DNA from 2 places in the Streptomyces sp. DSM 118878 genome. Region 2 is predicted to be linked to the other one. Evidence: riboswitches for the same ligand, from Rfam matches in the RefSeq annotation. Region 2 holds a riboswitch; the other holds the start of a gene.
What was found. A riboswitch is a leader RNA that binds a small molecule or an ion and turns the genes downstream of it on or off. The one in region 2 is predicted to bind cobalamin.
Positions count from the first base shown of each region.

Region 1: another riboswitch for cobalamin. It lies ahead of ACRAKF_RS02940 (energy-coupling factor ABC transporter permease); the one in region 2 lies ahead of cobN (cobaltochelatase subunit CobN).

Region 1 is NZ_CP193622.1:688,610-693,428, forward strand. It holds gene ACRAKF_RS02925 (ATP-binding cassette domain-containing protein) at 1-129, opposite strand, end outside; gene cbiQ (cobalt ECF transporter T component CbiQ) at 126-875, opposite strand; gene ACRAKF_RS02935 (energy-coupling factor ABC transporter substrate-binding protein) at 882-1,304, opposite strand; gene ACRAKF_RS02940 (energy-coupling factor ABC transporter permease) at 1,304-2,029, opposite strand; cobalamin riboswitch at 2,060-2,243, opposite strand; gene ACRAKF_RS02945 (SDR family oxidoreductase) at 2,427-3,353, opposite strand; gene ACRAKF_RS02950 (FUSC family protein) at 3,542-4,744, opposite strand.
Region 2 is NZ_CP193622.1:6,630,595-6,635,413, forward strand. It holds gene cobN (cobaltochelatase subunit CobN) at 1-1,729, opposite strand, end outside; cobalamin riboswitch at 1,773-1,893, opposite strand; gene cobG (precorrin-3B synthase) at 2,008-3,360, shown strand; gene ACRAKF_RS29405 (precorrin-8X methylmutase) at 3,372-3,998, shown strand; gene ACRAKF_RS29410 (precorrin-2 C(20)-methyltransferase) at 3,995-4,819, shown strand, end outside.

The DNA of each region.
Region 1 (4,819 bases), 5.9 Mb from region 2:
GCTGCCGTTGCGCCCGAGCAGGGCGAGGGCGCGTCCCTCGGCGACGTCGAAGTCCAGGCCGCTGAGCACGGCGGGCCCCTCTTCGTACGCGTAGGACGCCGCGCGCAGCGCCACCAGGGGCTCGCTCATGGAAGGAACCTTTCCAGTACGAGGGTGAGGGCGATCAGGCCCAGGAGAAGGACCGCGACGGCGGCCACGAAGGGCCGGGAGACCTTCGCCTCGGGCACGAGCACCCGCAGCGTGCCGTCGTAGCCGCGCCCGGCGAGCCCTGCCTGGAGCCGTCCCGCCCGGTCGAAGGCGCGCACGAACGCGGTGGCGCCGAGCCCCGCGAGCGACCGCCAGGCGGCGGCTCTGGTGGTGTGGCCGAGCCGCGCCGCCTGCGCCTGGCGGACGCGCCCCATGGAGTCCATGAGCAGGAAGCTCATCCGGTACGTCACGAGGGCGACGTCCACCACGGGCGCCGGCACCCCCGCCCCGACCAGGCGGGGCAGCAGGTCCGACAGGGGCGTGGTGAAGGCGAACAGCAGCACCCCCAGCGAGGCCGCCGAGGTCCGCAGCAGCAGCCCCCCGGCGCGCGCGGGGCCGCCTTCGGCGAACGTGACGAACCCGTCGGGGCCGCCGATCTGGACGAGCAGGGTCAGGGCTCCGGTGACGCAGAAGCCGAGCGGCACGCGGTAGGCGCGCCACAGCTTGCGGGGCGGTACGCCCGCGGGGCCGAGCAGCACCACGAGCGCGGTGACGAGGACGAGGGCCGCGCCCGGCCAGGGCGGCAGCGAGACGGCGAGGGCGGTGAGCCCGAGGCCGAGCACGGCCTTGTCCACGGGGTGACGGCGGCGCCAGCGGCTGCTGTGCGCCGCCGCGTCGATGGGCAGCACCGCCGATCAGACCTGCCCGGCCCCGGTGCGGCTGTCCGCCGCGTCGCCGGACACCTCATCGGACAGCTCATCGGACGGCTCGTCGGGCACCTCGTCGGACGGCTCGGTGTGGCCGTCCCGCACCCGTTCGCGCTCCGCGCCCTGGCGGCGCCCCCTGCGCAGCCCGAAGTAGTACGCGAGGACGCCGGCGCCGAGCGCTGCCTGAAGGGCGAAGAGCGCCGACTCGACCTCGCCGGACGGCGGTTCGTACAGCGGGGAGAACCAGGGCTCGTAGTCGGGGTCGATCTCGGTGATCGCCGTCTCGGCCTGGGCGTCGGCGCCCGCGAACGGCTCCTCCTTGTGGTCGCCGAGTCCCAGCACGAGCGGCAGGACCGCGAGGGCGGCGACGATGACGAGCAGCAGGGTGTTGATCTTCGCGTTCCGGCTCATCAGGCGTTGGCCCCCGTCTCGGTCCTGGTGCTGTCCGTGGCGGTGGCCGCGGCCGTCCGCTTGCGCTGGAGCAGTACGCCGAGCCGCGTGAGCTCTCCCTTGCTCGACTGCACGAGGAGCCGCATCACGAGGACGGTGAGCAGTCCCTCGCTGACCGCCAGCGGGATCTGGGTGACGGCGAAGATGCCGCCGAACTTGCCGAGCGCCCCGAGGAACCCGCTGCCGGGGTCGGGGAACGCCAGGGCGAGCTGGACGCTGGTGACGCAGTACGTGGACAGGTCGGCGACGAAGGCGCCGCAGAAGACCGCCGCCATGAGCGGCACGTCGTACCGCTTCAGGAGCCGGTAGACGGCGTATCCGGCCCAGGGCCCGACGATCGCCATGGAGAAGACGTTGGCGCCGAGCGTGGTGAGCCCGCCGTGGGCGAGCAGCAGTGCCTGGAACAGCAGCGTGATCGTGCCGAGCACCGCCATGATCGGCGGGCGGAACAGGATCGCGCCGAGGCCGGTGCCCGTCGGGTGGGAGCAACTCCCGGTGACCGACGGGATCTTCAGGGCGGACAGGACGAAGGTGAAGGCTCCGGACGCACCCAGGAGCAGCGTGCTCTCGGGGTGCTCCTTGACCTCACGTGTAAGGGAGCGGACTCCGTGGACGACGAACGGCGCGGACGCTACGCCCCAGGCGATCGCGTGCGCCGGCGGGAGGAAACCCTCGGCGATATGCATGGCTCAGCAGACCCTCTCCAGCACCTCGTGGATGGACAACGTGCCTTGGCCGGTCTCCTGGCTGACGGGTAGTACCGCCCGAACTCCGCCTTCCCGGGCGCGTGTGCGCCCAGTGGCTGCCGCGAGGGCTGGAGCCGGACATCCCGATCACAGTGGCGAGGGCCGCACCGGCATCACACCGGATTTCCCGAGCACCAAGGCGTGGTGACAGTAGTGCGCGAGATGGAGGCATGACAACTCACCCCCAGGTCATCGCGGTGTCCGGTGGCGTGCTCCGGCGCGCGGAAAGCGCGGGGCGCCCCCTCGGAGGTGAAGGGGCGCCCCGCGCTGTCAGGTGCGTGGCCAGACCGTGGTCAGGCCGTGGTCAGGCCGTGGTCAGGCCATGCTCACGCCGTGGTCAGCGGGTGTCGGTCTCACCGCCCGTCACGGCGAGGACCTCGCCCACGGTGAAGCTGGAGTCCCCGTCGGAGGCCAGATAGACGTAGGCGGGCGCGAGCTCCTCCGGCTGGGCGGGACGGCCCAGCGGGGTCTCGCTGCCGACCTGGGAGAGGCCGTCCTCGGGCATGTGCGGGTCGGCCGTGTTGAGGACCGTCCACACGGGTCCGGGGGCGACGACGTTGGCGCGGACGCCCCGCTTGGCGAGGTGGGGCGCGATCGACTTGGTGAAGGTGATCAGGGCCGCCTTCGAAGCCGCGTAGTCGATCATGGTGGTGCTGCCCTTCAGGGCTTCCTCCGTGGCCGTGGCGATGATCGCGTCGCCCGCGTCCAGGTGCGGCAGGCTCGCCATGACCAGGTGGAAGTAGGCGTACACGTTCGTCTTGAACGTGCGGTCCCAGTCCTCGGCGTTGAGCTGTTCGAGCTCCAGCTTGCTGTTCAGGTAGGCGGCGTTGTTGACCAGGATGTTCAGCGTCCCGAACTCCGCCACGGTGCGTGCCACGGCGTCGCGGCAGAAGTCGGCGTCGCTCACGTCGCCGGGCAGCAGCAGACAGGTGCGCCCGGCCTTCTCGACGAGCCGCTTGGTCTCTTCGGCGTCCTGCTGCTCCTCGGGCAGGTGGACGATGGCGACGTCGGCCCCTTCGCGCGCGTAGAGCCAGGAGATGGCCCGGCCGATCCCGGAGTCGCCGCCGGTGATCAGCGCGACCTTGTCGAGCAGTTTGTCGGCGGCCTTGTACCGCGGTGCCTCGTAGCGGGGCCGCGGGGACATGTCGGCCTCGACGCCGGGCGGCGGGCCGTGCTTGTCCCCCGGGAACGGAGGCGTCGGCTCGGACGTGACCTGCGGCGTGTCGTGGCCGCTCGTGCGGGCGTCGTGCTGGCCCTCTTGCATGGGGAGGCCTCCTGCGGGAGTCGGGGCATGGATGGTCGGTCACCGCGTGCCGCCCGGGATCGGTGACCCGGGTCGGGTGCCCGTGCCCCCCGGGGGACAAACGGTGCGAACGGCGCCCGGAGGGCCCCGAGCCACCGAGCCACCACGGGGCCGGGCCACCACGGGAACGCGGGACCGCGGGCCGGAGGTCAGCACGTGTCCTTCAGCACGTCGCAGGTGTGCTGGACCTCCTCCATCAGGCGGTTCGCCTCGACGACGAGGACTCCGTACGGGCGGGCCGGGTCGGCCAGCGGCAGGCCTGAGCGGGCCGCCTGCTCGGTCACCGCGCGGGCGCAGTCCTGGGCGTCGTCGGACAGTTCGCCCAGGTGCCGAGCCTGCTCGGCGAGGGAGGTCTCGCCGAGTACGGCGAGCACGTCGGTGATCTTCGAGATGCTTTCGAGGAAGTCGGCGTAGCTGCCGAAGAACGCGCCGTCGTCGAGCCTGCCCTCCTCCTGCTCGGTCCACTGGTCGAGGCTGCGGGTCAGCGACGAGACCTGGTACAGGGCACGCACCAGGGCTTCGAGGACCGCCCCGTAGCCCTCGAACGAGACATGGTCGCCCCGCTTCCTGCGCAACAGCAGCCGGGGGTTGTAGTAGAGGCTCTCCTCCGCCGTGCGGAAACCGTCCCGCGCCTGCGTGATCATGCCGCCGGTCTGCTCCGCCCTGCTGCGCCACTGGGCGCAGTGGTCGGCGTCGATCTCGTTCTCGCGCAGTACGGGATACATGTCGCTCACCAGGTCGCCGAGGGCGGCGGAGAGCGTGCGCAGGCCGGACTCCGCACTGCTGTACCGCATCGGCGGGGCGACCGTGAGGTTGACGATGACACCGATGCCGCAGCCGATCAGGACGAGGAGGACGATCTGCCCCAGCTGGGTGATCTTCTGGCTGTCGGAGGAGGCGAGGGCGTAGACGGAGAAGGCGAAGAACGCGCCGGTGGCGACCTGGGGGCCCTGGGAGCCGAGCGCGGGCCAGCGCCCGATGGTCAGGCCGATGACCGCCACGACCACGAACGTCAGCAGATCCGAGCCGATCATGGACCCCAGGGCCGCCACCATGGCCACGCCGACCGCCACGGCCGCCAGATAGCGCAGGGACTGGAGCAGCGACTGATAGACCGTCACCTGCATGATCAGCACCGCGGAGAACGGCGCGAAGGCGGGCGACGTCGTGTGCAGCACGTCGTAGGAGATGAACCAGGCCAGGGTCGCGGCCAGCGTGCTCTTGAAGATGAGCAGCAGGGTGTGACGCTCGTAGCCGGGTGTCGCCAGGGCCCGCTGCCACCACTGCCGCGCCCGGCCGGACCAGCGCCGGACAGCGCCCGGCATCCGCTGTCCCTCGTCCTCGCCGGCCATGCCCCGCTCCGTTCCGTACCGTTCCATTCCGCTCCCGCTGTTCCCGCATGCGGGGTTCCCAGCCGGAACGGTGTG
Region 2 (4,819 bases):
GCACGCGGCGCTTGGCCTGCGTGCCCTCGCCCGGGTCGTTGACCAGGAACGGGTAGACGAGCGGCAGGTCGCCGAGCGCGGCGTCGGGGCCGCAGGCCGCCGAGAGGCCCGCGTTCTTGCCCGGCAGCCACTCCAGGTTGCCGTGCTTGCCCAGGTGGACCATCGCGTCGGCACCGAAGCCGCCGTCCTCGGCGGACGCGGCGATCCAGCGGTACGCGGCCAGGTAGTGGTGCGAGGGCGGCAGGTCCGGGTCGTGGTAGATCGCGATCGGGTTCTGGCCGAAGCCGCGCGGCGGCTGGATGAGGATCAGCAGGTTCCCGCGGCGCAGGGCCGCGAGCACGATGTCACCCTCGGGGTCACCGCCGGCGTCCACGCGGGAGCGGTCGAGGAACATCTCGCCGGGCGGCGGCCCCCAGTGCTCCTCGACGGACTCCCGCAGCTCCTGCGGCAGCGTCGCGTACCAGCGCTTGTAGGCGGCGGCCGGGATGCGGACGGGGTTGGCGGCGAGCTGCTCCTCGGTGAGCCAGTCCTGGTCGTGGCCGCCCGCGTCGATCAGCGCGCGGATCAGCTCGTCGCCGTCGCCGGAGACCAGGCCCGGGATCTCCTCGGTGGGTCCGAAGTCGTAGCCCTCGTCGATGAGCCTGCGGAGCAGCGCGACGGCGGACGCGGGGGTGTCGAGGCCCACCGCGTTGCCGATGCGGGAGTGCTTGGTCGGGTACGCGGAGAGGACCAGGGCCAGGCGCTTGTCGGCGGCCGGGATGTGCCGCAGACGGGCGTGCCGCACGGCGATCCCGGCGACGCGGGCCGCGCGCTCGGCGTCGGCGACATAGGCGGGCAGGCCGTCCTCGTCGATCTCCTTGAACGAGAACGGCACGGTGATCAGCCGCCCGTCGAACTCCGGCACCGCGATCTGGCTGGCCGCGTCGAGCGGCGAGACGCCCTCGTCGTTCTCCTGCCAGGCCGAACGCGACCCGGTCAGGCAGAGCGCCTGGAGGATCGGCACGTCGAGGCCGGTCAGCGCGCCCGCGTCCCAGGACTCGTCGTCACCGCCGGCCGACGCCTCGGCGGGCTTGGTGCCGCCCGCCGCGAGGACCGTCGTCACGATGGCGTCCGCCGCGCGCAGCTCCTCGATCAGCTCCGGCTCCGGGGCGCGCAGCGAGGCCACGTACAGCGGCAGCGGGCGGGCGCCCGCGTCCTCGATCGCGCCGCACAGGGCGTCCACGAACGCGGTGTTGCCGCTCATGTGGTGGGCCCGGTAGTAGAGCACCGCCACGGTCGGGCCTTCGACGTCACGCGCGGCGCGCTCAAGCGGGCCCCAGGACGGCGCCGCCGCGGGCGGCTCGAAGCCGTGGCCGGTGAGCAGCACCGTGTCGGAGAGGAAGCGGGCGAGCTGCTCCAGGTTGGCGGGGCCGCCGTGCGCGAGGTAGGCGTGCGCCTCGGCGGCGATGCCGATCGGCACCGTGGAGGAGGCCATGAGCTGGGCGTCGGGCGCCTGCTCACCGGTGAGCACGACCACCGGCAGACCGCTGGCGGTGAGCTGGTCCAGGCCGTCCTGCCAGGCACGGACACCGCCGAGAAGGCGTACGACGACCAGGTCGGCGCCGTCGAGCAGGGAGGGCAGCTCGGCGAGGTCCAGGCGGGAGGGGTTGGCGAACCGGTAGTCGACCGGACCCCCCGCCGCGCGGGCGCTGAGCAGATCGGTGTCGGAGGTCGACAGCAGCAGAAGCATGCGGGCGCAGGCCTTCCTCGGGGTGTCCGCGCCCCGGGTGGTCGTATGGACGGCAGGAGTTCCTGGCTCACCCCACGTGGGTGGGGCTCACAGTGGCGGGACCGCGCCGGATTCACACCGGGCTTCCTCCTTCGGGCCCCTGTCGGGCCCACGCCGTCGCTGGCGTCGGCGGACCTGGCGGACCGCCGTCTGCATAGTAAGTCCTGCCCGCGCCGGAGCGGGCGGCAGGCTGCCCCGACGGCCCTCGTCGGGAGGCGACTGCCCGGAAGCGCGTGGGTATGCTCGCCGCCATGCCGCCCACCCGAGCGACCTCCACGAACAAGGGCGAATCCCTCATACGTGACCGGGGCGACGCCTGTCCCGGAGCCCTGCGCCCGCACCTCGCCGACGACGGTGCGCTGGTCCGACTCCGGCTGCCCGCAGGGCTCCTGACCGGCCGTCAGGCGCTGGTCCTGGCCGACGCGGCGGAGCGCCTCGCGGACGGCCGGCTCAGCGTCACCTCGCGCGGCAACGTCGAGCTGCGCGGCCTCGCCGAGGACTGCGGCTCCCCCCTGGCCGCGCTGCTCGCGGACGCCGGCCTGCTGCCCTCCGCGCGCCATGAACGCGTACGGAACATCGTGGCCTCCCCGCTCGCCGGAATCGACGGAAAAGGCCTCGCTGACGTGCAGTTGTGGGCCCGTGAGCTGGACGGGCTGCTCTGCGCGGAGGAGTGGACCACCGCGCTGTCCGGCCGCTTCCTGTTCGCCCTCGACGACGGGCGCGGAGACATGGCGGGGCTCGGCGGCGATGTGACCTTGATCGCAGAATCGGGCGGGACGGCGGTCGTGCGGGTCGGGGCCGTGGCGCTGCGGGTGGCCGCCGCGGACGCCCCGCGCGCCGCCCTCGCCGCGGCCGGGGCGTTCCTCGCCGCGGCGCGTGAGGCGGGGAACGGGGCCTGGCGGGTGCGGGAACTGCCTCGCGGCTGCGAGGCGGGGGTCGCCGAGGCGCTGCGGCGGGCGTCGATCCCGGCGGCGCCGACGACCGGGGAGCCGCTGGCCGCGGGGGAGCCGCTGACGCCGAGTGCGGGGGAGCCGGCGGTTGCGCCGCCGCCCGGGGTCATCGGCCGTGCGGTCGCCGTCAACGCCCCGCTCGGCCGGGTCACCGCCGCCCAGTGGCGGGCCCTCCTGCCGCTGCCCGCCGACGAACTGCGGGTCACCCCGTGGCGTGGCTTCGTCCTCCCCGGCTTCGCCGACGCGACGGCGGCCCACGCCCGCCTGGCCGCACTGGCCGACGCCGGGTTCATCACCGACCCCGCGTCACCCTGGCTCGGCGTCGGCGCCTGCACCGGACGCCCCGGCTGCGCCAAGTCCCTCGCCGACGTCCGCGCGGACGCCGTGCCGGGCCTCGGCGGCCTGCCCGTCCACTGGTCGGGCTGCGAGCGCCGCTGCGGACACCCGCGCGGTGACTGGATCGACGTACTCGCCACCGGTGAGGGGCGGTACGAGGTGACGGCGCGCACCGGCGGCACGGCGACCCCCGTGACCGGCACCACCCTCACAGAGGCGGTCACCACGGCACGTACGGCACAGGCACGTACGCGTACGACATCGGCAACCACAACAACGGCCACCACCACAACGGCCACGAAATGAGCGAGAGCACAGTGTTCGACTACGAGAAGGACGGCGCGGCGATCTACCGCGAGTCCTTTGCCACCATCCGCGCGGAGGCGGACCTCGCGGGTCTGCCCGCCGACGTCAGCCAGGTCGCGGTGCGGATGATCCACGCCTGCGGCATGGTCGACCTCGTCCGCGACCTCGCCTTCAGCCCTCGCGTGGTCGCCGACGCCCGCAAGGCGCTGCGCGACGGCGCCCCGATCCTGTGCGACGCGAACATGGTCGCGAGCGGCGTCACGCGCAAGCGGCTCCCGGCCGGCAACGAGGTGGTCTGCACCCTCACCGACCCGTCCGTGCCCGACCTCGCCGCCCGGCTCGGCACCACCCGCAGCGCCGCCGCCCTGGAACTCTGGCGCGACCGCCTCGAAGGCTCCGTCGTCGCCATCGGCAACGCGCCCACCGCGCTCTTCCGCCTCCTGGAGATGATCGAGGCGGGCGCCCCCCGCCCGGCCGCCGTGCTCGGCATACCGGTCGGCTTCGTCGGCGCCGCCGAGTCCAAGGACGCGCTCGCCGAGCACACCTCGGGCCTTGAGTACCTGGTCGTACGGGGACGTCGCGGCGGCAGCGCGATGGCCGCGGCGGCGATCAACGCGATTGCGAGCGAGGCGGAGTGAACACCGAGACCACTGAGCCGGGGAAGCTGTACGGGGTCGGGCTCGGCCCCGGCGACCCCTCCCTGATGACCGTACGGGCCGTCGAGGTCATCGCCGCCGCCGACGTCGTCGCGTACCACTCCGCGCGGCACGGCCGTTCCATCGCCCGCTCCATCGCGGCGAAGCACCTGCGGGACGACCACATCGAGGAGCCGCTGGTCTACCCCGTCACCACGGAGACCACCGACCACCCCGGCGGCTACCGCGGTGCCCTCGACGAGTTCTACGAGGCCGCCGCCGGGCGCCTCGCCGCGCACCTGGACGCCGGGCGCACGGTCGCCGTCCTCGCCGAGGGCGACCCGCTCTTCTACGGCTCCTACCAGCACATGCACAAGCGCCTCGCCCACCGCTACGAGACCGAGGTCATCCCCGGCGTCACCTCGGTGAGCGCGGCGGCGGCCCGGCTCGGCGAACCCCTGGTGGAGGCCGAGGAGATCCTCACGATCCTGCCCGGCACCCTCCCGGAGGAGGAGCTCGCCGCGCGTCTCGCGGCGACGGACTCGGCGGTCGTCATGAAGCTCGGCCGCACCTTCGGCAAGGTGCGCGGCGCCCTGGAGCGCGTGGGCCGCCTGGACGAGGCCCGTTACGTGGAGCGCGCCACCATGGACGGCGAGCGCACAGGACGCCTCGCCGACGTGGACCCGGAGTCGGTGCCGTACTTCTCGGTGGCCGTGCTGCCGAGCCGGGTGGCCCCGCTGACCGGCGGCCCCGCGCCGGAGCCGGCCGCGGACGCCCGCGGCGAGGTCGTCGTGGTCGGCACCGGGCCCGCGGGACCGCTCTGG